DNA from 2 places in the Streptomyces sp. NPDC036815 genome. Region 1 is predicted to be linked to the other one. Evidence: riboswitches for the same ligand, from Rfam matches in the RefSeq annotation. Region 1 holds a riboswitch; the other holds the start of a gene.
What was found. Region 1 has a riboswitch for glycine ahead of gcvT (glycine cleavage system aminomethyltransferase GcvT). Riboswitches for the same ligand answer to the same signal wherever they lie in the genome.

Region 1 (9,890 bases):
TCGCCGAAGAGGTTGAAGGCCAGGACGGTGATGAAGATCGTGACGCCCGGGAAGACCATGAACATCGGGTCGTGCTCGTACGTCTTGAGCGCGTCGCGCAGCATGCCGCCCCACGAGGCCGTCGGCGGCTTGACGCCGGCGCCGAGGAAGCTGAGGGCCGCCTCCGTGAGGATGTTGGTCGGGATCATCAGCGTCGCGTAGACGGTGATGGGGGCGACCAGGTTGGGCAGCAGTTCACGGAAGAGGATGTGGCGCTTGCCGCCGCCGAGGCTGCGGGCCGCCTCGACGTACTCGCGCTCACGGAGCGAAAGCGTCTGGCCCCTGACGATCCGTCCGACGTACGGCCAGCCGAAGAAGCCGATGACCATGACGAGGATCGCGACGCGCACGCTGGTGCCTTCGAGGCCGAGCAGGTCGTCGGGGAGCACGGAGACCAGCGAGATGATGAAGAGCAGCTGCGGGAAGGAGAGCAGCACGTCCATCACGCGGCTGATGAGCGCGTCGATCCAGCCGCCGAAGTAGCCGGCGATGATCCCGAAGAGGGTCCCGAGCGCCACGGCCACGATCGCCGCGAGGAACGCGACCAGCAGCGAGATCCGCGCGCCGAAGACGATCCGGCTGAAGACGTCGCGGCCCTTGTTCGGCTCGACGCCGAAGAGGAAGTCGCCGCTCACGCCGCCGAGATCGCCCTTGGGCAGACCGGTCAGCTCGTCGAGCTTGTCCTGGTTGAAGTCGTTGGGCGGGTGACCCAGCAGGTTCACGATCAGCGGCGCGAAGACGGCGACCAGCACCAGTACCAACACCGTGATGCCGCCCGCCAGGGCGACCTTGTCCCGCTTCAGGCGGTTCCAGGCGATCTGCTTGAGGGACCGGCCCTCGACCTTTTTCACCCCTGCATCAACTGCGGGGGCGACGTCCTCGGTCGGGTCCGCGTCCGCAGGTGTGTCATGCAATGGTGCCGTCATCGTGGCAGGGACCCCTCTCAACCGGTGGTGACCGGCCCGCACTTGCCGCTGTAGCGACGTGATCAGTCCGTCGTACACAGGGGCGAAGGCCCCTTGGAGCGGGAGTCTTCATCCACGTCGCGATCTGTTACCAGACTTGACGGGGAAAGGATGCGCAACCGTGATGCTGATCGAGGTGTTCCGTTATCCGGACGCCAGTGAACGAGGGGCGAACACGGGGCAGTTGGGGTGCAATGCTTCACCGGGGTCCATAGGGCCCCACCCGCATCACAACGGACATCGCATCCGTCGGCGCTGCTCAGTACGGCGCGGGGTAGCCGTAACCGCTCGCCGGCGCCGGGGCCGCCTGTGCCTCGCGGTCGTAGAACGGCCGGGCGTTGGCGCGCAGCCACATCGCGACCGGGTCGTAGTCGTCGGACATCGCGACCGTCGAGACGGGCAGGCCCTCCGGGACGGCCGGAATGGACTGCTGCATCATCGTGCGGATCGCGTCCACGGACGCCGGTGACGTGTCGTACACGTCGAGACCGATGGCCAGATAGGGCGCACCGAGCGCGGGCTGCACCCAGGCGCGGCGCAGCGAGCGGACCATCGGGGTGCGGTGCGCGTTCTGCGTGAGCAGCGCGTAGAACTGGGGGATCTCGATGCTCGGCTCGGTGAGCCGCAGGGGTCCCGCGGGCAGCAGGTCCAGGCCCGAGGCCATGCGGCGCAGATCCAGCCAGGGGATGCCGACGCCGCCGCCGGGCGCGTGCGGATTCAGCCAGAGGCCGTAGTGGTCGGGGTAGAGGGTGCGGGCGATGTCGAGACCGCGCACCACTTCGTAGCTGCGGTTCCAGCCACTGGCGGAGAGCTCCTGGGCGGAGGTCACACAGGGGGCGTAGCCGATCCCCTCGACCTCCATGTTCCCGTACTGGGCGTCGGGCGAGCCGGCCTGGCCGTGCCAGAGCAGCATCCACACCTGGTCGGCGGCGAGGGCGCGCAGCAGCGCCTCATAGGCGTCGTAGCGCCCGGGCGTCACCTGGCGCAGCAGCTGCTCGACCTGCCCCCCGGCGCCCGAGCCAGCTCGTGCAGGGGAGACCCCATCGCCCGCGGCCGTGCCCGACGCACTCACCCGTAACCGCCCCTTCGCTTCGTGCCCGACTACCCGAGAACCCGTCGTACCCGAGAACCCGTCGCCGGGCACGGACGTGCCCCGACCGGGTCATGGAACCAGCTTAAGCGGCGATCCGGGCCCGGACTTGACGTACGACACCTCAGGCCCCGCGGTGGTAGAACGGCCGCACCCGGGCGCGCAGCCAGTCGCCCACCGGGTCCTGTGCCACGTCGAGGAGTACCAGGTTCACCGGCCACGGGGCCGGCACCTGGCCGAGGGCGCGGCCCAGGGCCTCCATGGGGAGGTCGCGGGCGTTGCCGTCCCAGGTGGACAGCTCGACGCCGACGAAGAGCGTCGGCTCGTCGGTCTCGACGGAGGCCAGGCAGCGGCGGGCGGTGCGGACGACCCCGGCCGCCTCGAACTCCCGGGCCGCGGCGGCCAGGAAGTCCACCGGGTCGTGCTGCCAGTCCGGCTCGTACAGCTTCACCCGGCCGCCGGTGGCGGGCCCGTCCAGCTCGGAGCGGCCGGCCCGGCAGAGCTCGGCGACGGCGGGCGGCGGCAGCGGGACGCCGACGGTGCCGTCCGGGTTCAGCGCGATGCCCAGCTGCGGCGGGAGGCCGCGGGCGAACTCCACGGCGGGCGCCACGGTGTGGCCCATCCGGTCCGCCGCCTCGCCCAGGGCCTGGCGGAACTGCTGTGCGGAGCTGAAGACGGGGACGTACGCCTGACCCTCGATCTCCAGGGTCGGCAGGTCCAGGGTGCCGCTGTCGGGGCCGCCGCCGCTCGGCAGCGGGATCCACACCTGGCTGCGGCCGAGAACCTCCACGATCCGGCCGCCCGCCGCGGCGGGGGCGCCGAGCGAGGCCGCCAGGACCTCCTCCAGTTCGTTGCCCGGCCATCCACCGTAGGGATGGGCGTGTGCCTGCGCCGGAAAGTCCATCTGTCCAACCCCTGCTCGCGACCGCTCTGCCTGCGGCTCGAACCCTAACGCCGGGGCGCTCAGCGGTCGAAGGCGATCCCCCGCAGGACCTGCGCCGCCGCCCGGTCGAGGAGCACCGCCGAGCCGCAGCCGCGCGGCAGCTCGCCGCGCTCGGCGGCGCCGACGAGGCGGCCGACCGTCCTGCGGTGGCGCGCGAAGGCGTACCGCGAGACGCCGCGGCCGCGCTCGTGCTGGCCCTGGAGCGCCGTCTCCACCGGCACGTCGAGGAGCAGCAGGTGCAGGGCCGCGCCGCGCCGGGCGGCCTCGCGGGCGAGCCAGTGGCGCACCCAGGCCTGGGTGCCGCAGTCGTGCACGACGACGCTCACCCCCGAGCGCAGGGTGCGGCGCAGTCCCGCGTAGTGCGCGAGGCGGACCAGGGGGCGGTAGAGCGCGTACGGCAGCAGGCGCGGCATGCGGCGGGCCCAGCGGTCGCGGGTGTCCTGGGAGTCGATGCGCGGCCCGGTGACGGCCTGCCGCATCAGGGTCGACTTTCCGCCGCCGGGCAGCCCGGAGACGACGACCAGGTCGCCCGCGCCGAAGGTGAGGCGGCGCGGGCTGTGGCCGGCCCGTCCGCGGAGGTCGCGGACGACGGCCACGGGAAGCGGGCCGCAGCTCTCCGCGGCCGGGGCGGCGGGCTGCTCCGGCAGCGCCACCGCCGCGGTCGCCACCCCGGTGGTCATGGCGTGGACACTGGTCCTGCTGCGCACCGTGATCGGCCTCCCCATAGCGGTCACGTACTGCTTCCCCAGCAAGTGTAAAGAGAAGGTAATGCGGCACAAGCGGGTCCGGGCCGCGGGATCCGTGGCCGGTCACGGGTCCCCCCGGACAGGGTCGCGTGCAATGATGTGCCCGCCAACTCCATACCGGCCGTTTGAATCCGCGCGGGAGAGTCCCCGGAACCAGCCAGTGCTGGCTGCCCGGGGCGCCGAAGGAGCAAGTCCCTCCCTTGAATCTCTCAGGCCCCGTACCGCGCGGGCGAGGCACATCTGAAAAGCGGGCCGCCCCGGCGGTCCCACCCAAGGTGCAAGCCGAGCGTCTCGGACACCGAGACACTTCCGGCGAACCTCTCAGGTTCCGATGACAGATGGGGAGGATCGACCTCGCCCGTCATGCCCTGGGAGTTCCTTTCATGAGCACTGCCCCCCGTCTGACCGCCCTCGACGCCGTGCATCGGTCTCTCGGCGCGACCATGACCGATTTCGCGGGCTGGGACATGCCGCTGCGGTACGCCAGCGAGCGCGACGAGCACAACGCGGTACGCACCAAGGCCGGCCTCTTCGACCTGTCGCACATGGGCGAGATCACGGTCACCGGACCCGAGGCCGCCGACTTCCTGAACTTCGCGCTGGTCGGCAACATCGGCTCCGTCGGCGTCGGCCGCGCCCGCTACACGATGATCGTCGCCGAGGACGGCGGCATCCTGGACGACCTGATCGTCTACCGGCTCGGTGCGGCCGGGGCCCCCGAGTACATGGTCGTCGCCAACGCCTCCAACGCGCAGGTCGTGCTCGACGCGCTGACCGCCCGCGCCGACGGCTTCGACGCCGAGGTCCGCGACGACCGGGACGCGTACGCCCTGCTCGCCGTCCAGGGCCCGGAGTCCTCCGGCATCCTGAAGTCGCTGACCGACGCGGACCTGGACAACCTGAAGTACTACGCGGGCCTGCCCGGCACCGTCGCGGGCGTCCCCGCCCTCATCGCCCGCACGGGCTACACCGGTGAGGACGGCTTCGAGCTCTTCGTCTCCCCCGGTGACGCGGAGAAGCTGTGGGGCGCGCTGATGGAGGCGGGCACGCCCGTCGGCCTGGTCCCGGCCGGCCTCTCCTGCCGCGACACGCTGCGCCTGGAGGCGGGCATGCCGCTGTACGGGCACGAGCTGACCGCCGGGCTGACGCCGTTCGACGCCGGGCTCGGCCGGGTGGTCAAATTCGAGAAGACGTCGCAGTCGGAGGCCTTCGTGGGCCGCGCCGCCCTCGCGGCCGCCGGCGAGCGTGCCGAGACCGCCCCGCCGCGCAAGCTCGTCGGCCTGATCGCCGAGGGCCGCCGCGTCCCGCGCGCGGGCTTCCCCGTGGTCCTGGACGGCAAGGTCATCGGCGAGGTCACCTCCGGCGCCCCGTCCCCGACGCTGGGCAAGCCGATCGCGATGGCGTACGTCGACGCGGAGCACGCGGCGCCGGGCACCCCGGGCGTGGGCGTGGACATCCGCGGCAGCCACGAGCCGTACGAGGTCGTGGCCCTGCCGTTCTACAAGCGACAGAAGTGACGCTCGTAGCGTTGTCCCCGCGGTGGGACCGGCGGCCGGCGCCCCGGACGTGATCCCCCGCACATCAGTCCCGTTCCGCAGCACCCACCCGCGTACAGGAGAATTCAGGTCATGAGCAACCCCCAGCAGCTGCGTTACAGCAAGGAGCACGAGTGGCTCTCGGCCACCGAGGACGGCGTGGCGACGGTCGGCATCACGGAGCACGCGGCCAACGCGCTCGGTGACGTCGTCTTCGCCCAGCTCCCCGCGGTCGGTGACACGGTGACCGCGGGCGAGTCCTGCGGCGAGCTGGAGTCGACCAAGTCGGTCAGCGACCTCTACGCCCCGGTGACCGGCGAGATCGTGGCCGCCAACCAGGACGTCGTCGAAGACCCCTCACTGGTCAACTCCGCCCCGTTCGAGGGCGGTTGGCTGTTCAAGGTGCGCATCTCGGGCGAGCCGGACGAGCTGATGTCCGCCGACGAGTACACCGCATTCACCGCCGGCTGACCCATACCGATAGGGATCGTGTGATGTCGCTTCTGAACACCCCCCTCCACGAGCTCGACCCGGACGTCGCCGCCGCCGTCGACGCCGAGCTCCACCGCCAGCAGTCCACCCTGGAAATGATCGCCTCGGAGAACTTCGCTCCGGTCGCCGTCATGGAGGCCCAGGGCACCGTCCTCACCAACAAGTACGCCGAGGGCTACCCCGGCCGCCGCTACTACGGCGGCTGCGAGCACGTGGACGTGACCGAGCGACTCGCGATCGACCGGGTCAAGGACCTGTTCGGCGCCGAGTACGCGAACGTCCAGCCGCACTCCGGCGCCTCCGCCAACCAGGCCGCCCTCTTCGCGATCGCCCAGCCCGGAGACACGATCCTCGGCCTGGACCTGGCGCACGGCGGCCACCTCACCCACGGCATGCGCCTGAACTTCTCCGGCAAGCAGTTCAACGTGGTCGCCTACCACGTGGACGAGGCCGGTCTGGTCGACATGGCCGAGGTCGAGCGCCTGGCCAAGGAGAACAGCCCCAAGGTGATCATCGCGGGCTGGTCCGCCTACCCGCGTCAGCTGGACTTCGCCGAGTTCCGCCGGATCGCCGACGAGGTCGGCGCGAAGCTGTGGGTCGACATGGCGCACTTCGCCGGGCTCGTCGCCGCCGGTCTGCACCCGAACCCGGTGCCGTACGCGGACGTGGTCACCTCCACCACGCACAAGACGCTCGGCGGCCCGCGCGGCGGCATCATCCTGGCCCGCGACAAGGAGTTCGCGAAGAAGCTGAACTCCGCGGTCTTCCCCGGCTTCCAGGGCGGCCCCCTGGAGCACGTGATCGCCGCGAAGGCCGTCTCCTTCAAGGTCGCCGCGTCCGAGGAGTTCAAGGAGCGCCAGCAGCGCACCCTGGACGGCGCCCGCATCCTGGCCGAGCGCCTGGTGCGGGACGACGCCAAGGCCGCCGGTGTCGGCGTGGCCTCCGGCGGCACGGACGTGCACCTGGTCCTGGTGGACCTGCGCGACTCCGAGCTCGACGGCCAGCAGGCCGAGGACCGCCTCCACGAGGTCGGCATCACGGTCAACCGCAACGCGGTCCCGAACGACCCGCGCCCCCCGATGGTCACCTCGGGCCTGCGGATCGGCACGCCCGCGCTCGCGACCCGCGGGTTCGGCGAGGAGGACTTCCGCGAGGTCGCCGACATCATCGCCGAGGCCCTCAAGCCGGGCTTCGACGCGGCCGCGCTCAAGACCCGTGTGACGGCCCTGGCCGACAAGCACCCCCTGTACGCGGGTCTGAAGTAATTTCGTACGCTTTTGTTCGTACGTACGAAACGCCGGGGCACCCTGCACACTGGAGAGTGAGCAGGGTGCCCCGCACCCTGTACCGGGTACCGCGCCGCGCGCTCCCGTAGTTCCTGCACCGCCTTGTACTTCTGCATCACCCGGCAGACAACGGCGTCTACCAACCACCATTGGAGTTTTCCGTGGCCATCTCGGTCTTCGACCTGTTCTCGATCGGCATCGGCCCGTCCAGCTCCCACACGGTCGGTCCGATGCGCGCCGCCCGCATGTTCGCCGGACGCCTCAAGAACGAGGGCCTGATGGCCCACACCGCGGCGATACGGGCCGAGCTGTACGGCTCGCTCGGCGCGACCGGCCACGGGCACGGCACCCCTAAGGCCGTCCTGCTCGGCCTGGAGGGCGAGTCGCCCCGCACGGTGAACGTGGAGAGCGCCGACGGCCGCGTCGAGGAGATCAAGAGCAGCGGCCGCATCAACCTGCTCGGCATGCACGAGATCGACTTCGACTTCGACGAGGACCTGATCCTGCACCGCCGCAAGGCCCTGCCCTACCACGCCAACGGCATGACGGTCTTCGCGTACGACCGTGAGGGCGCCCTCGTCCTGGAGAAGACGTACTACTCCGTGGGCGGCGGCTTCGTGGTCGACGAGACCGTGCTCCAGCAGGAGGGCGCGGCGGGCGAGAACCCGATCGTGCCGGACGACACCGTCCTCAAGCACCCCTTCCGCACCGGCGACGAGCTGCTCCGCCTCACGGAGGAGACCGGCCTGTCCATCTCCGCGCTCATGCTGGAGAACGAGAAGGCCTGGCGCACGGAGGAGGAGATCCGCGAGGGCCTCCTGGACATCTGGCGCGTCATGCAGGCCTGCGTCTCGCGCGGCATGTCCCGCGAGGGCATCCTGCCCGGCGGCCTGAAGGTCCGCCGCCGCGCCGCGAACTCCGCCCGCCAGCTGCGCGCCGAGGGCGACCCGCAGGCCCGCGCCATGGAGTGGATCACCCTCTACGCGATGGCCGTGAACGAGGAGAACGCGGCGGGCGGCCGCGTCGTGACCGCCCCGACGAACGGCGCCGCGGGCATCATCCCCGCCGTCCTGCACTACTACATGAACTTCGTGCCCGGCGCGGACGAGGACGGCGTCGTCCGCTTCCTCCTCGCGGCCGGCGCGATCGGCATGCTCTTCAAGGAGAACGCCTCCATCTCCGGCGCCGAGGTCGGCTGCCAGGGCGAGGTCGGCTCCGCCTGCTCGATGGCGGCGGGCGCGCTCGCCGAGGTCATGGGCGGCTCCCCCTCCAAAGTGGAGAACGCCGCCGAGATCGGCATGGAGCACAACCTCGGCCTGACCTGCGACCCGGTCGGCGGCCTCGTCCAGATCCCGTGCATCGAGCGCAACGGCATGGCGGCGGTCAAGGCCGTCACCGCCGCGAAGATGGCGATGCGGGGCGACGGCTCCCACAAGGTCTCCCTGGACAAGGTCATCAAGACCATGAAGGACACGGGCGCCGACATGAGCGTCAAGTACAAGGAGACCGCGCGGGGCGGGCTCGCGGTGAACATCATCGAGTGCTGAGCGCACGGACTAACAGCGCTTGCGCGGGCGGACGGGTTTCAGGTCGATGAGGTAGCGGTCGACGGCGTGTGTGACGCAGGTGTTGCTGCGGCCGTACGCGGTGTGGCCGACGCCGTCGTACGTCAGGAGCATGCCGCCCGGGAACTGTCCGGCGAGGCTCTCCGCCTCCTCGTAGGGGGTGGCGGGGTCGCCGGTGGTGCCGACCACCAGGACCGGCGGCACGCCGGGTGCGGCGACCCGGTGCGGGCGTCGGTCGCTGTTTCTGCCTGTGGGCCAGTTCTTGCAGGTCAGCTCGTCGATGACGCTTGACGTGCCGTATCGGCCCGCGGCCTTTTCGGCGGGGCCCAGGGCCTTCCAGTAGGGGCCCGCGGTGTGCGGGTGCGGCACGTCGAGGCAGCTGACGGCGATGATCGCGTCGTCGTCGTTCTCGGTGGCGGCGCGGGCGCGGGCCCCTCGGTGGGCGTCCGTGTCCTGGTCCCCCGACTCCGCCATGCGGGACAGCTCCGTCGCGTCGCCGTCGTACGCCGCGCCCAGCGCCTGTGACAGCTCCTCCCAGTCGTCCTCCGGGCTGTACATCGCGCCGGTGACGACGTCGAGCAGCGTCCTCGCGTCGACGTCGTACGCGTCCTCGTCGCTCACCGGCAGCGGCTCGCGCGCCGCCCGCTCGTACAGCTCCTCGATCAGCGTCGATATCTCAGCCGGGTCCGAGCCGGGGCAGCCGTCGCCCACGACGTCGCCGCAGGACTCCGCGTACTCCTCGACCGCCCGGCGGAACCCCCTGCCCTGGCTCAGCGCGCGCTGCCGCCAGTCCAGGGACGGGTCGACCGCGCCGTCGAGGACGAGCGCCCGGACGCGGTGCGGGAACTGTTCGGCGTACGCGGTGCCGAGGCTCGTGCCGTACGACCAGCCGAGGTAGGTGAGCTTCCGGTCGGCGAGGGCGGCCCGCAGGACGTCAAGGTCGCGGGCCGCGTCCTCGGTGCCGACGTGGGGCAGGACGCCGCGGCTGCCCCGCGCGCAGGCGGCGGCCTGGTCGTCGGCGTCGGCCAGGGCGCGGGCCCGGTCCGCGGCGGTGCGGGGCGCTATCGGCTCGGGGCCTTCGTCGTCGTCCTCCACGTCCTCGGTCTCCGCGCACGTGACCGCGGGGACGCTGCCGCCCACGCCCCGCGGGTCGAAGGAGACGATGTCGAAGCGGGCGCGCACAGCACCGCTGAACACCTCGCCGCCGTCCGACTTCAGATCGCTCACGC
Region 2 (9,890 bases), on a different contig from region 1:
CGGCGACGAGGCGGTACGCCTCGACGTCGTCGCCGCCCCCGCGGTGGCCCCCGCCCTGCGCGAGGCGGCCGACAACGCCCGCGAGGAGGAGGTCACCTCGGACGGACACTGCATCGACGTACGGGTGAGCGCCCGCGACTCGTACAAGGTCGCCGCCGAACTCCGCGCGGGCAAGCGCGATCCGGAGTACGACGTGTGGGTGCCGGACTCCGGTTCCTGGGTCCGGCAGGTGGGACTCGGCTCCAAGCAGACCAAGATCTCGCCCGCGGGCAACATCGCCTCGTCGCCGGTCGGCATCGGGATGGTCCCGTCCGCCGCCGAGTCGCTGGGCTGGCCGAAGAAGACGTACGACTGGCCGACGCTGACCTCGGCCGCCATGAAGGGCGACACACTCCGCCTGGGCGCCGCCGATCCGGCGCGCAGCGCGACCGGCCTGCTCGCCCTCGCCCAGCTGGGCGCGTCGGCGAAGAAGCGGGGCGGCAAGGACGGCGACACCCGGGCCGCCGCCCTGGCGAAAGCCCTGTCGTCCCGCACCTCGGACAGCGACGGCCAGCTCCTGGACACCCTCGCCCGCGACGACTCCGGCACCGAGCGGGACAACCCCCGCCGCAACCAGGCCCTGATCCTCTCCGAACAGGCCGCGTACGCCCACAACGCGTCGGCGGACGAGGAGAACCGCCTCGACCTGTTCTATCCCAAGGACGGCTCGCCCCGGCTCGACTACCCGTACACCCTCGTCGAGGACGACGAGATGTCCACCGACATGAGCCGCGCGGCGCTGCGCTTCATGACGATGTTCAGCGACGAGGAGGGGCAGCGGATCCTGACGGAGCACGGTTTCCGTACCGACCCCGACCAGCCCTCCGACAAACTGGTCACCGCCGCGGGAGGCCGCACCCCGCAGCCCTACGCGGCCGAGGCCACCGATCCGCCCTCCGACAAACAGCTCCAGGAGACCCTGGGCATGTGGACGATCACCGTGCAGAGCGCGCGGCTCAGCACCGTCGTCGACGCCTCCGAGTCCATGCGGCAGTTGGTCCCCGGCCGCGGCCAGTCCCGTATGGAGGTCACCAGGTCCTCGCTGCTCCAAGCCCTCGCGGGCTTCACGGACGAGGACGAGATCGGCCTCTGGGAGTTCGCCACCCGGCTGGACGGCGCCCGCGACTACCGCGTGCTGGAGCCGACCGAGCGCCTCGGCGACCGCAAGGGCGACGGCACCCACCGCGACGAGATGGCGGGCGCCTTCGGCGATCTGCAGCCCGTGCCGGGCGGCGCCACCGGCCTGTACGACACCACGCTCGCCGCCTACAAGGAGGCGCGGTCGACGTACGCGCGCGGCAAGTTCAACGCCCTCGTGATCCTGACCGACGGCGCCAACCAGGACCCGGACAGCATCTCCCGCGGCTCCCTCATCTCGCAGCTGGAGGACCTCTCCGACCCCGAGAAGCCGGTGCCGATCATCGCCATCGCCGTCGGCCCGGACGCGGACAAGGACGAGGTCCAGCAGATCGCCGAGGCGACCGGCGGCTCCGGCCACCAGGTCGACGACCCGGCGCAGATCCACGCGGTCATCCTCAAGGCCATCATGCAGGCGGGCAGCAACCAGGGCTGAGCCGAGGCGCCCGGCCGGGAGCCTCAGCCCGTCGGCACCGCGGGTTCCGGCAGCTCCACGGGCCAGGTGTGGACGGGCTCCCCGGCATGCATCAGCTCGCAGTACCGCCGGGTGGTCGCGGCCAGCGCCTCTTCCCTCGCAAGGCCGCTCTCGCGGGCCCGGTGGTACGTCGACGCCTGCCACGAAGCCCCGTTGACCCGCCGCCGGCACCGCTCCTCGATCACCCCGAGGTACAGGTCCCGGTCGGCGGCCTCCACACCCCACGCGTCCAGGCCCGCGGCCGCGAGCGGCAGCAGCTCCTCGCGTACGAGCTGGACGGCCGGCACCTCGGCGACACCGCCGAGCCTGCCGCGCCGCGGCCACTGCAGCGTGGCGTCGATGCCCTGGCGGCACGCGACGTCGAAGTTGCGCGCGGCGGCCTCGAAGGGGAGCCGGGACCACACCGGCCGCGACTCCTCGGCGAGCGCCCGCACCAGGCCGTAGTAGAAGGCCGCATTGGCGATGACGTCGGTGACGGTGGGCCCCGCGGGCAGTACGCGGTTCTCCACCCGCAGGTGCGGGACGCCGTCGGCGATGCCGTACACCGGGCGGTTCCAGCGGTACACGGTGCCGTTGTGCAGGACGAGTTCCCCGAGGCGCGGCACGCCGCCCGCGTCGAGGACGCCGAGCGGGTCCTCCTCCTCCATCAGCGGCAGCAGCGCGGGGAAGTACCGGAGGTTCTCCTCGAAGAGCTCAAGCGGCCCGGTGATCCACCGCTCCCCGAACCAGGTGCGCGGCCGCACGCCCTGCGCCTGCAGCTCGGGCGAGCGCGTGTCGGTGGACTGCAGGAACAGCGGCGGCCGCGACTCGCGCCACAGTTCACGGCCGAACAGGAACGGCGCGTTGGCCCCCACGGCCACCTGCGCCGCGGCGACGGCCTGCGCCGCGTTCCACACATCGGCGAAACGGCCCGGCGTGACCTGCAGGTGCAACTGCACGGAGGTGCACGCCGCTTCCGGCGCGATCGACGCCGAGGTGCAGGTCAGCCGCTCCACGCCCTGGATGTCAAGGGCGAAGTCCTCGCCGCGCGCCGCCACGATCTGGTCGTTGAGGAGGGTGTAGCGGTCGACGTCGGAGAGGTTCGCGGACACCAGGTCGGCACGGTTCAGCGTCGGCAGAATTCCGATCATGACAATGCCGGCGGCGAGCTCGTTCGCTTTCCTGTGGGCGTAGTTGAGACCCGTGCGCAGCTCTTCGGCGAGCCGGTCGAGTACGCGTCCGCCGAGCCGGTGCGGAGCAATGTTCACTTCGAGGTTGAACATTCCGAGTTCCGTCTGGAAATCCCGGCTCGCGATGCGCTCGAGAACCTGCGCATTCAACATCCTCGGCAGCCCGTCAGGGCCGGCGAGATTCAACTCGATCTCCATGCCCATCAGATTCTTGGGCCGGTCGAATCGCCCCTCCTCCAACAATCGCTCCAGTCCCGCGAGACACTCTCGGAGCTTGCCTCGGTAGTGGTTCCGATCGGCCAGGTCGAACGTGCCCGCCACGACCTTCTCCCCCATCGAAGCGTCCCTCCTAGAACGGGCAGCCAAGGGTCCGGCCGCTGTGTACGGGGGATGATGCCCAGGCAATGTGATCGATAACGTCCCGCGCGGGGCCACCGACCGCTAGGCTCGGCGGGGTTGCTGTCCGGCACATTCACCAGGCATGCGGCACAGTGAAGATTCCGTTCCGAACCACCTGGTCAAAAGCACCGACAGGAATCGGCCGACCGCGTACCGCGGGAAATCCGAGGTCATGAAGGCAGGCCCCGCGAAAAATCGGGATAAACGTCTCACAAGGACGGCGCGTTAACGCCTTGCCAATAATATCCGGTGCCTCTAGCTGAAACACCGCTCGAACACACCTCGTATAAACTCCGCAATCTAGGCAGAGAGTTGGCGCTCGCGGTTCCCAGCCCCCGCCCCTCTGACCCAGAGCTGACAGCGCCGTCACGCACCTGCCCCCGTTCCACCGTGCCTGTCGAATGAGAGAGGCGACCCACCATGCCGCTGCATGTCCCCCCGGCTCCCGCGCCCGCCCTGCGCAGCGTCCTCGCGGCACTCGGTTCCCCCACCGCCGTACGCGAGGCCCGCACCCCGTCCCTCCGTGCGGCACAAGGGCCCGCGAGCCCGGAACTCCCGCTGCCGGTCCACGTGTTGGACCGCATCACTCCCGAGGGCACCTCGCCCACCCGCCTCGCCGGCTGGCGCTTCCTCATCCGCTGCGGCGAGCGCGCCGTCGCCGCGGCCGAGACGATGCTGACTCCGGACGGGTGGGCGTTCTCGCACTTCTTCGAGGGCCCGTACATCGCCTCCACGGAACGCGCCCTGCGGCACGCCGAGGCGATGCCGATGCCGTACCAGCCCCGGCTGCTCTCCGTGCCCGAGCTCTACATGCTCACTCTCTGGCTGCACCGCGACTGCACGGACGACGGCGCCGAGGGCGCGCTGGCCGCCACCGACCTGCTCGTTCCGCTGGCGCCCGCCCCACCCGGCATCGCGGCCCACCGCCCGCACCGCGTCGCCGAACTCCTTCCGATGCTCAACCACCGCCTGACACCGGCACCCCTGCTGACCTCACGCGCCTGACAGCGCCCCGTCCGCTTCCCGTGCCCCGCCGCCCCCGGCAGCGGGGCACAGCGCTGCCCACCCGAGTGGACTAGCCCACTCAGGCCACCCCGAACCACCCGAAGAGTGCGCCAAGTTGGGCTGAACCGTCCGCGCGGGTGATACGTCATTAAGCAGTAGGAGCCGCTGCGGCAAATTCCCTGCGGATTGACGCGCGGAGGGCAACACTGGGATCGGACCGACTACAACGGGGGGCGGTTATGAACACCGCATCGAGCCACAGGACCGACGTCACAGCCATCTCATCGCAGCGAAAGAACCCTTCCATGTGCCAGCACCAACCACCGTGCCCGACAGCCGACTCCGCCGACCGGGAAGCCGCGCTCCTCATGGCGAGCCACCCGGAACAGGGCTGGAGCCTGCTGTGCAACGGCGTCCTGCTCTTCGAGGACACCGGTGAGCTGCTGCCGGACGGCCAGATCATCGCCCCACATCGACCGCTGGGCACCGATCACGTCATGACGGCCGCCTGAGCACCGCTGGCACAGCCGCACGAGCGCACCACGGAGAAGACGAGGGGCCGGCCCGGAGAGAACTCTCCGAACCGGCCCCGCCGCATGCCCGCGCCGTGCGAGCGCGGTGATCAGTCCTCGTACGCATCCAGCGGCGGGCAGGAGCAGACCAGGTTCCGGTCGCCGTACGCCTGGTCGATGCGGCGCACCGGCGGCCAGTACTTGTCCGACGCCACCACACCGGCCGGGAAGACGGCCTCCTCGCGGCTGTACCCGTGCTCCCACTCACCGCTCAGCGCGGCGGCGGTGTGCGGGGCGTTCCGCAGCGGGTTGTCGTCGGCGGCCCACTCGCCGGAGCCGACCTTCTCGATCTCCCGGCGGATGGCGGTCATCGCCTCGCAGAACCGGTCGATCTCGCCCAGGTCCTCACTCTCCGTCGGCTCGATCATCAGCGTCCCGGCGACCGGGAAGGACATGGTCGGCGCGTGGAAGCCGTAGTCGATGAGCCGCTTGGCGATGTCGTCGACGCTGACGCCGGTCTCCTTGGAGAGCGGCCGCAGATCGATGATGCACTCGTGCGCGACGAGGTCGCCGGGACCGGTGTAGAGCACCGGGAAGTGCGGCTCGAGGCGCTTGGCGATGTAGTTGGCGGAGAGCACCGCGACCTGGGTGGCCCGCTTGAGGCCCTCGCCGCCCATGAGGCGCACGTACGACCAGGAGATCGGCAGGATGCCGGCGGAGCCCCAGGGCGCCGCGGAGATCGGGCCGACCCCGGTCTCGGGCCCCGCGGCGGGCTGCAGCGGGTGGTTGGGCAGGTACGGCGCGAGGTGCTCGCGCACACCGACCGGACCGACGCCGGGGCCACCGCCGCCGTGCGGGATGCAGAAGGTCTTGTGCAGGTTGAGGTGCGAGACGTCGCCGCCGAAGTGGCCCGGCTTGGCCAGGCCCACCAGGGCGTTGAGGTTGGCGCCGTCGACGTACACCTGGCCGCCCGCCTCGTGCACCTGGGCACAGATGTCGGCGACGTGCTCCTCGAAGACGCCGTGCGTCGAGGGGTAGGTGATCATCAGCACCGCCAGCTCGTCACGGTGCTTCTCGATCTTGGCGCGCAGGTCCTCGACGTCGATCTCGCCGTCGTCGGCGGTCTTGACGACCACGACCTTCATGCCCGCCATGACGGCGCTCGCGGCGTTCGTGCCGTGCGCGGACGACGGGATGAGGCAGACGGTGCGCTGCTCGTCGCCGTTGGCGCGGTGGTACCCGCGCACGGCGAGCAGGCCGGCCAGCTCGCCCTGCGAACCCGCGTTGGGCTGCAGGGAGACCTTGTCGTACCCGGTGACCTCGGCGAGCCGCTCCTCGAGCTCACGGATGAGCGTGAGGTAGCCCTGCGCCTGCTGGGCGGGGGCGAAGGGGTGCAGCGAGCCGAACTCGGGCCAGGTGACCGGCTCCATCTCGGTGGTCGCGTTGAGCTTCATGGTGCAGGAGCCCAGCGGGATCATGCCGCGGTCGAGCGCGTAGTCACGGTCGGCGAGCTTGCGCAGGTAGCGCAGCATCGCCGTCTCCGAGCGGTGCTGGTGGAAGACCGGGTGGGCGAGGTAGTCGTCCTGGCGCAGCAGGCCCGCGGGCAGCGTGTCCGCGACGTCGGCGTCGAGCACCTCGACATCGGCCTCGACCCCGAACGCTCCCCACACGGCGGCCAGTTGTGCCCGCGTGGTGGTCTCGTCGCAGGCGAGGGAGACGTGGTCGGCGTCGACCAGGTGGATGTTCACGCCACCCTCGCGGGCGGCACGGACGAGCTCCTCGGCCCTGCCCTCGACGCGCACGGTCAGGGTGTCGAAGTACGCGCCGTGGACGACCTCGACGCCACCGGCCGTCAGGCCCGCCGCGAGCAGCGTCGCGTACCGGTGGGTGCGCCGCGCGATCGACTTCAGGCCGTCGGGCCCGTGGTAGACGGCGTACATTCCGGCCATGACCGCGAGCAGCACCTGAGCGGTACAGATGTTGCTGGTGGCCTTCTCGCGGCGGATGTGCTGCTCACGGGTCTGCAGCGCGAGGCGGTAGGCCTTGTTGCCGTCGGCGTCGACGGAGACGCCGACGAGCCGTCCGGGCAGGCTGCGGGCGAACTTCTCGCGGACCGCCATGTAACCGGCGTGCGGGCCGCCGAAGCCCATCGGCACGCCGAAGCGCTGGGTCGTGCCGACGGCGATGTCGGCGCCGAGCTCGCCGGGCGAGGTGAGCAGCGTCAGGGCGAGCAGGTCGGCGGCGACGGTGACGACGGCGCCGATCTCGTGCGCCTGGTCGATGAGCGGCTTGATGTCGCGTACGGCACCGGAGGCGCCCGGGTACTGCACCAGGACGCCGACGACGCCGCGCTCGGCCACCTCGGCGGGAATGCCCTCGCTCAGATCGGCGACGACCACCTCCACGCCGGTGGGCTCGGCACGGGTTCGGATCACGGCGATGGTCTGCGGCAGCGTGTCGGCGTCGACGACGAAGGCGCCGTTCTTGACCTTGCCCATGCGGCGCGAGAGGGCCATGGCCTCAGCGGCGGCGGTGCCCTCGTCCAGGAGCGAGGCCCCGGAGGTGGGCAGGCCCGTCAGCTCGGCGACCATGGTCTGGAAGTTGAGCAGCGCCTCGAGCCGCCCCTGCGAGATCTCGGGCTGGTACGGCGTGTAGGCGGTGTACCAGGAGGGGTTCTCCATCACGTTCCGCAGGATGACCGGCGGGGTGAAGGTCCCGTAGTACCCGAGCCCGATCATGGAGTCGAGGACCTGGTTCCGGTCGGCCAGCGAGCGCAGCTCGGCGAGCACCTCGGCCTCGGAACGGGCGCCGGGCAGGTTCAGCGCCTCGGCGTTCTTGATCACATCCGGCACCGCGGCGGCCGTCAGCTCGTCGAGCGAGCCGTACCCGACCTGGGCGAGCATTTTGGCCCGCGCTTCCGCATCGGGCCCTATGTGCCGCTGCTCGAAGGGGATGCCCTGCTCGAGCTCGGAGAGCGGGATGCGATTGGTGGCAGTCATTGCGGAGGCCTCCTGGTCAGCACGACCTGCGAGGGGTACCACGGCGCGGGTACCCGGACGGCCTCCCCCTCTGTCATCTCAACCTGAGAGCTTCACAGTCCCGTCTCTCGACAGAGCTGCTTTCACCGTCGGTGAGGAAGGGTTCGGAACGTGCCCGCCCGACGCCCGCCCTGCTTTCCAGAGTGACCTCGTCCGTGCGGTACGGGTGCCTGAGAGATTCCGGGGAGGATTTGCTCCTTCGGCGCCCCCGGAAAGTGTGTTCCGGAGAGCTCTCCCGCACGGGGTCAGCGGCCAGAAGCCAGCCTACCAGCGAGGACCATGGCCGATCCCTCGAGTGGCCACCTGCCCCGAAGTGCTCTTTCGTAGTGACTACGAACGAATAAGGATGAGTTGCACCCGATTTCGTCAGGCCGCGACCAGCTGGAGGGCCCGTGCAGACCGACATCGATCCGCGCAACCTGATCGGCCGCAAGGCGTTCGACCGAAACGGGACCAAGATCGGCACCATCGACGAGGTGTACCTCGACGACGCCACCGGCGCCCCGGAATGGGCGGCCATACGCACCGGCCTGTTCAGCCGCGACGCCTTCGTGCCCCTGGAGCCGAGCGAGCTGGTCGGGGACGGCACCCTGCGCATTCCCTTCGACCGCGCCCTCATCAGGGACGCCCCCGACTTCGGAGTCGGCCGCCACCTCTCGCCCGAGCAGGAACTCCAGCTCTACCACCACTACGGCCTGGACACGACACCACCACAGTCCCCACCACCCGACCAGGACTTCGGCCGCATCGCTGGCACGGACTCCCCCTGACCCGGCGCCGCCCCTTTCGGGCCGGCCCGTCTCAGCCCTGATTCCCCACCTGCGCGCGAGCCGTTCTGGACACCTCCTCGAGCCCCGCCTCAGTTCCCGCCTCCCCGGCCTCCTCCGGTGCCTCCGCGGCGACCAGCGGCAACGGCTCGGCGGGCACCAGGTCCGGGTCCTCCGTCCGGAACGTCCGCACCCGCCCAGGCGGCGAGTACGGCGTCTCGAAGCGCACCGTCACCCGCCCGAGACCGCTCCCCTGCACCCACCCGTGCCCGTACTCGGCATGGCGCACGTCGTGACCGGCCGACCACCGCCGCTCGGCCGGCGCCACCGGCTCCTCGGCGCTCTCCCCCGCCTGCTCGCCCGGCACCGGCTCCCCCGGCACGCCGTCCCCGCTCCCGGCGCCCTCGGGCTCCGCCTCCGTGACGCTCCCGGCCGCCGCCGACGCCGCCTCCGCCTCGACCTCGGCGGCCTGGGCCTGCGCCTGCGCGAAGAGGTCCTCCTGCGTGTAGTCCGTGAGGCCCGATACGCCCACGCCGAGGAGCCGTACCCCGCCCGTGGTGTCCACCGACTCAAGCAGCCGCGCGGCGGCCTCCCGCACCACCCCGGGGTCGTCCGTGGGTCCGCGCAGCGTCTCGGACCGCGTCAGCGTCGAGAAGTCGAACCGCCGCACCTTCAGCACGATGGTCCGCCCCGAGTGCCCCGCCGCCCGCAACCGCTGCACACACCGCTCGGCGAGCCGCGCGACCTCGCCCCGCACCCGTACCCGGTCGTGGATGTCCACGTCGTACGTGTCCTCGACACTGACCGACTTCGTGTCCCGCTCGGCGACCACGGGCCGCTCGTCGTGCGCGAGCGCCATCCCGTACAGCGAGCCCCCGTGCGCCTTCCCGAGGAGCCGTACGAGCTCGTCCTCGCCCGCCTCGGCGAGTTCCTCCACCGTGGTGATGCCGGCCCGCCGCAGATGATCACCCGTGGCCGGCCCCACCCCGGGCAGGATGCGCACCGACATGGGCCCGAGCAGCGCCCGCTCCGACCCCGGTGCTATCAGCCTGAGTCCGTCCGGCTTGGCCTCCTCGGAGGCGATCTTGGCCAGCATCTTGGAGACGGCGAGCCCCACCGACCCGGTAAGACCGGTCACCGCCCTGATGTCCGCCCGCAGCCGCTCCCCCACCGCACGCGCCGTCTCCGCGTCGTCGGCGACGCCGCCGGCCTCCAGATCCACGAAGGCCTCATCCAGGCTGAGCGGCTCCACGAGCGGCGACAGCTGCCGCAGCAGCCCCATCACCTGCTCGCTGACCTCGCGATACAGCCCGAAGCGCGGCACGAGATAGGCGGCGTTCGGCGCGAGC

Region 2: linked by a shared signal. The riboswitch ahead of gcvP (aminomethyl-transferring glycine dehydrogenase) and the one ahead of gcvT (glycine cleavage system aminomethyltransferase GcvT) in region 1 are both predicted to bind glycine.

Annotation. Positions count from the first base shown of each region.
Region 1 is NZ_JBVJPW010000021.1:41,790-51,679, reverse strand. Features, by position in the region: gene ACZ69I_RS31355 (ABC transporter permease) at 1-965, opposite strand, end outside; gene ACZ69I_RS31350 (enhanced serine sensitivity protein SseB C-terminal domain-containing protein) at 1,264-2,076, opposite strand; gene ACZ69I_RS31345 (enhanced serine sensitivity protein SseB) at 2,219-2,998, opposite strand; gene ACZ69I_RS31340 (AAA family ATPase) at 3,058-3,717, opposite strand; glycine riboswitch at 3,910-4,017, shown strand; glycine riboswitch at 4,018-4,131, shown strand; gene gcvT (glycine cleavage system aminomethyltransferase GcvT) at 4,167-5,300, shown strand; gene gcvH (glycine cleavage system protein GcvH) at 5,412-5,789, shown strand; gene glyA (serine hydroxymethyltransferase) at 5,813-7,075, shown strand; gene ACZ69I_RS31320 (L-serine ammonia-lyase) at 7,258-8,643, shown strand; gene ACZ69I_RS31315 (alpha/beta hydrolase) at 8,653-9,890, opposite strand, start outside.
Region 2 is NZ_JBVJPW010000004.1:9,059-18,948, reverse strand. Features, by position in the region: gene ACZ69I_RS11015 (substrate-binding and VWA domain-containing protein) at 1-1,612, shown strand, start outside; gene ACZ69I_RS11010 (glutamate-cysteine ligase family protein) at 1,636-3,156, opposite strand; gene ACZ69I_RS11005 (hypothetical protein) at 3,640-4,224, shown strand; gene ACZ69I_RS11000 (DUF5999 family protein) at 4,530-4,736, shown strand; gene gcvP (aminomethyl-transferring glycine dehydrogenase) at 4,847-7,735, opposite strand; glycine riboswitch at 7,923-8,022, opposite strand; gene ACZ69I_RS10990 (PRC-barrel domain-containing protein) at 8,167-8,544, shown strand; gene ACZ69I_RS10985 (DNA polymerase IV) at 8,576-9,890, opposite strand, start outside.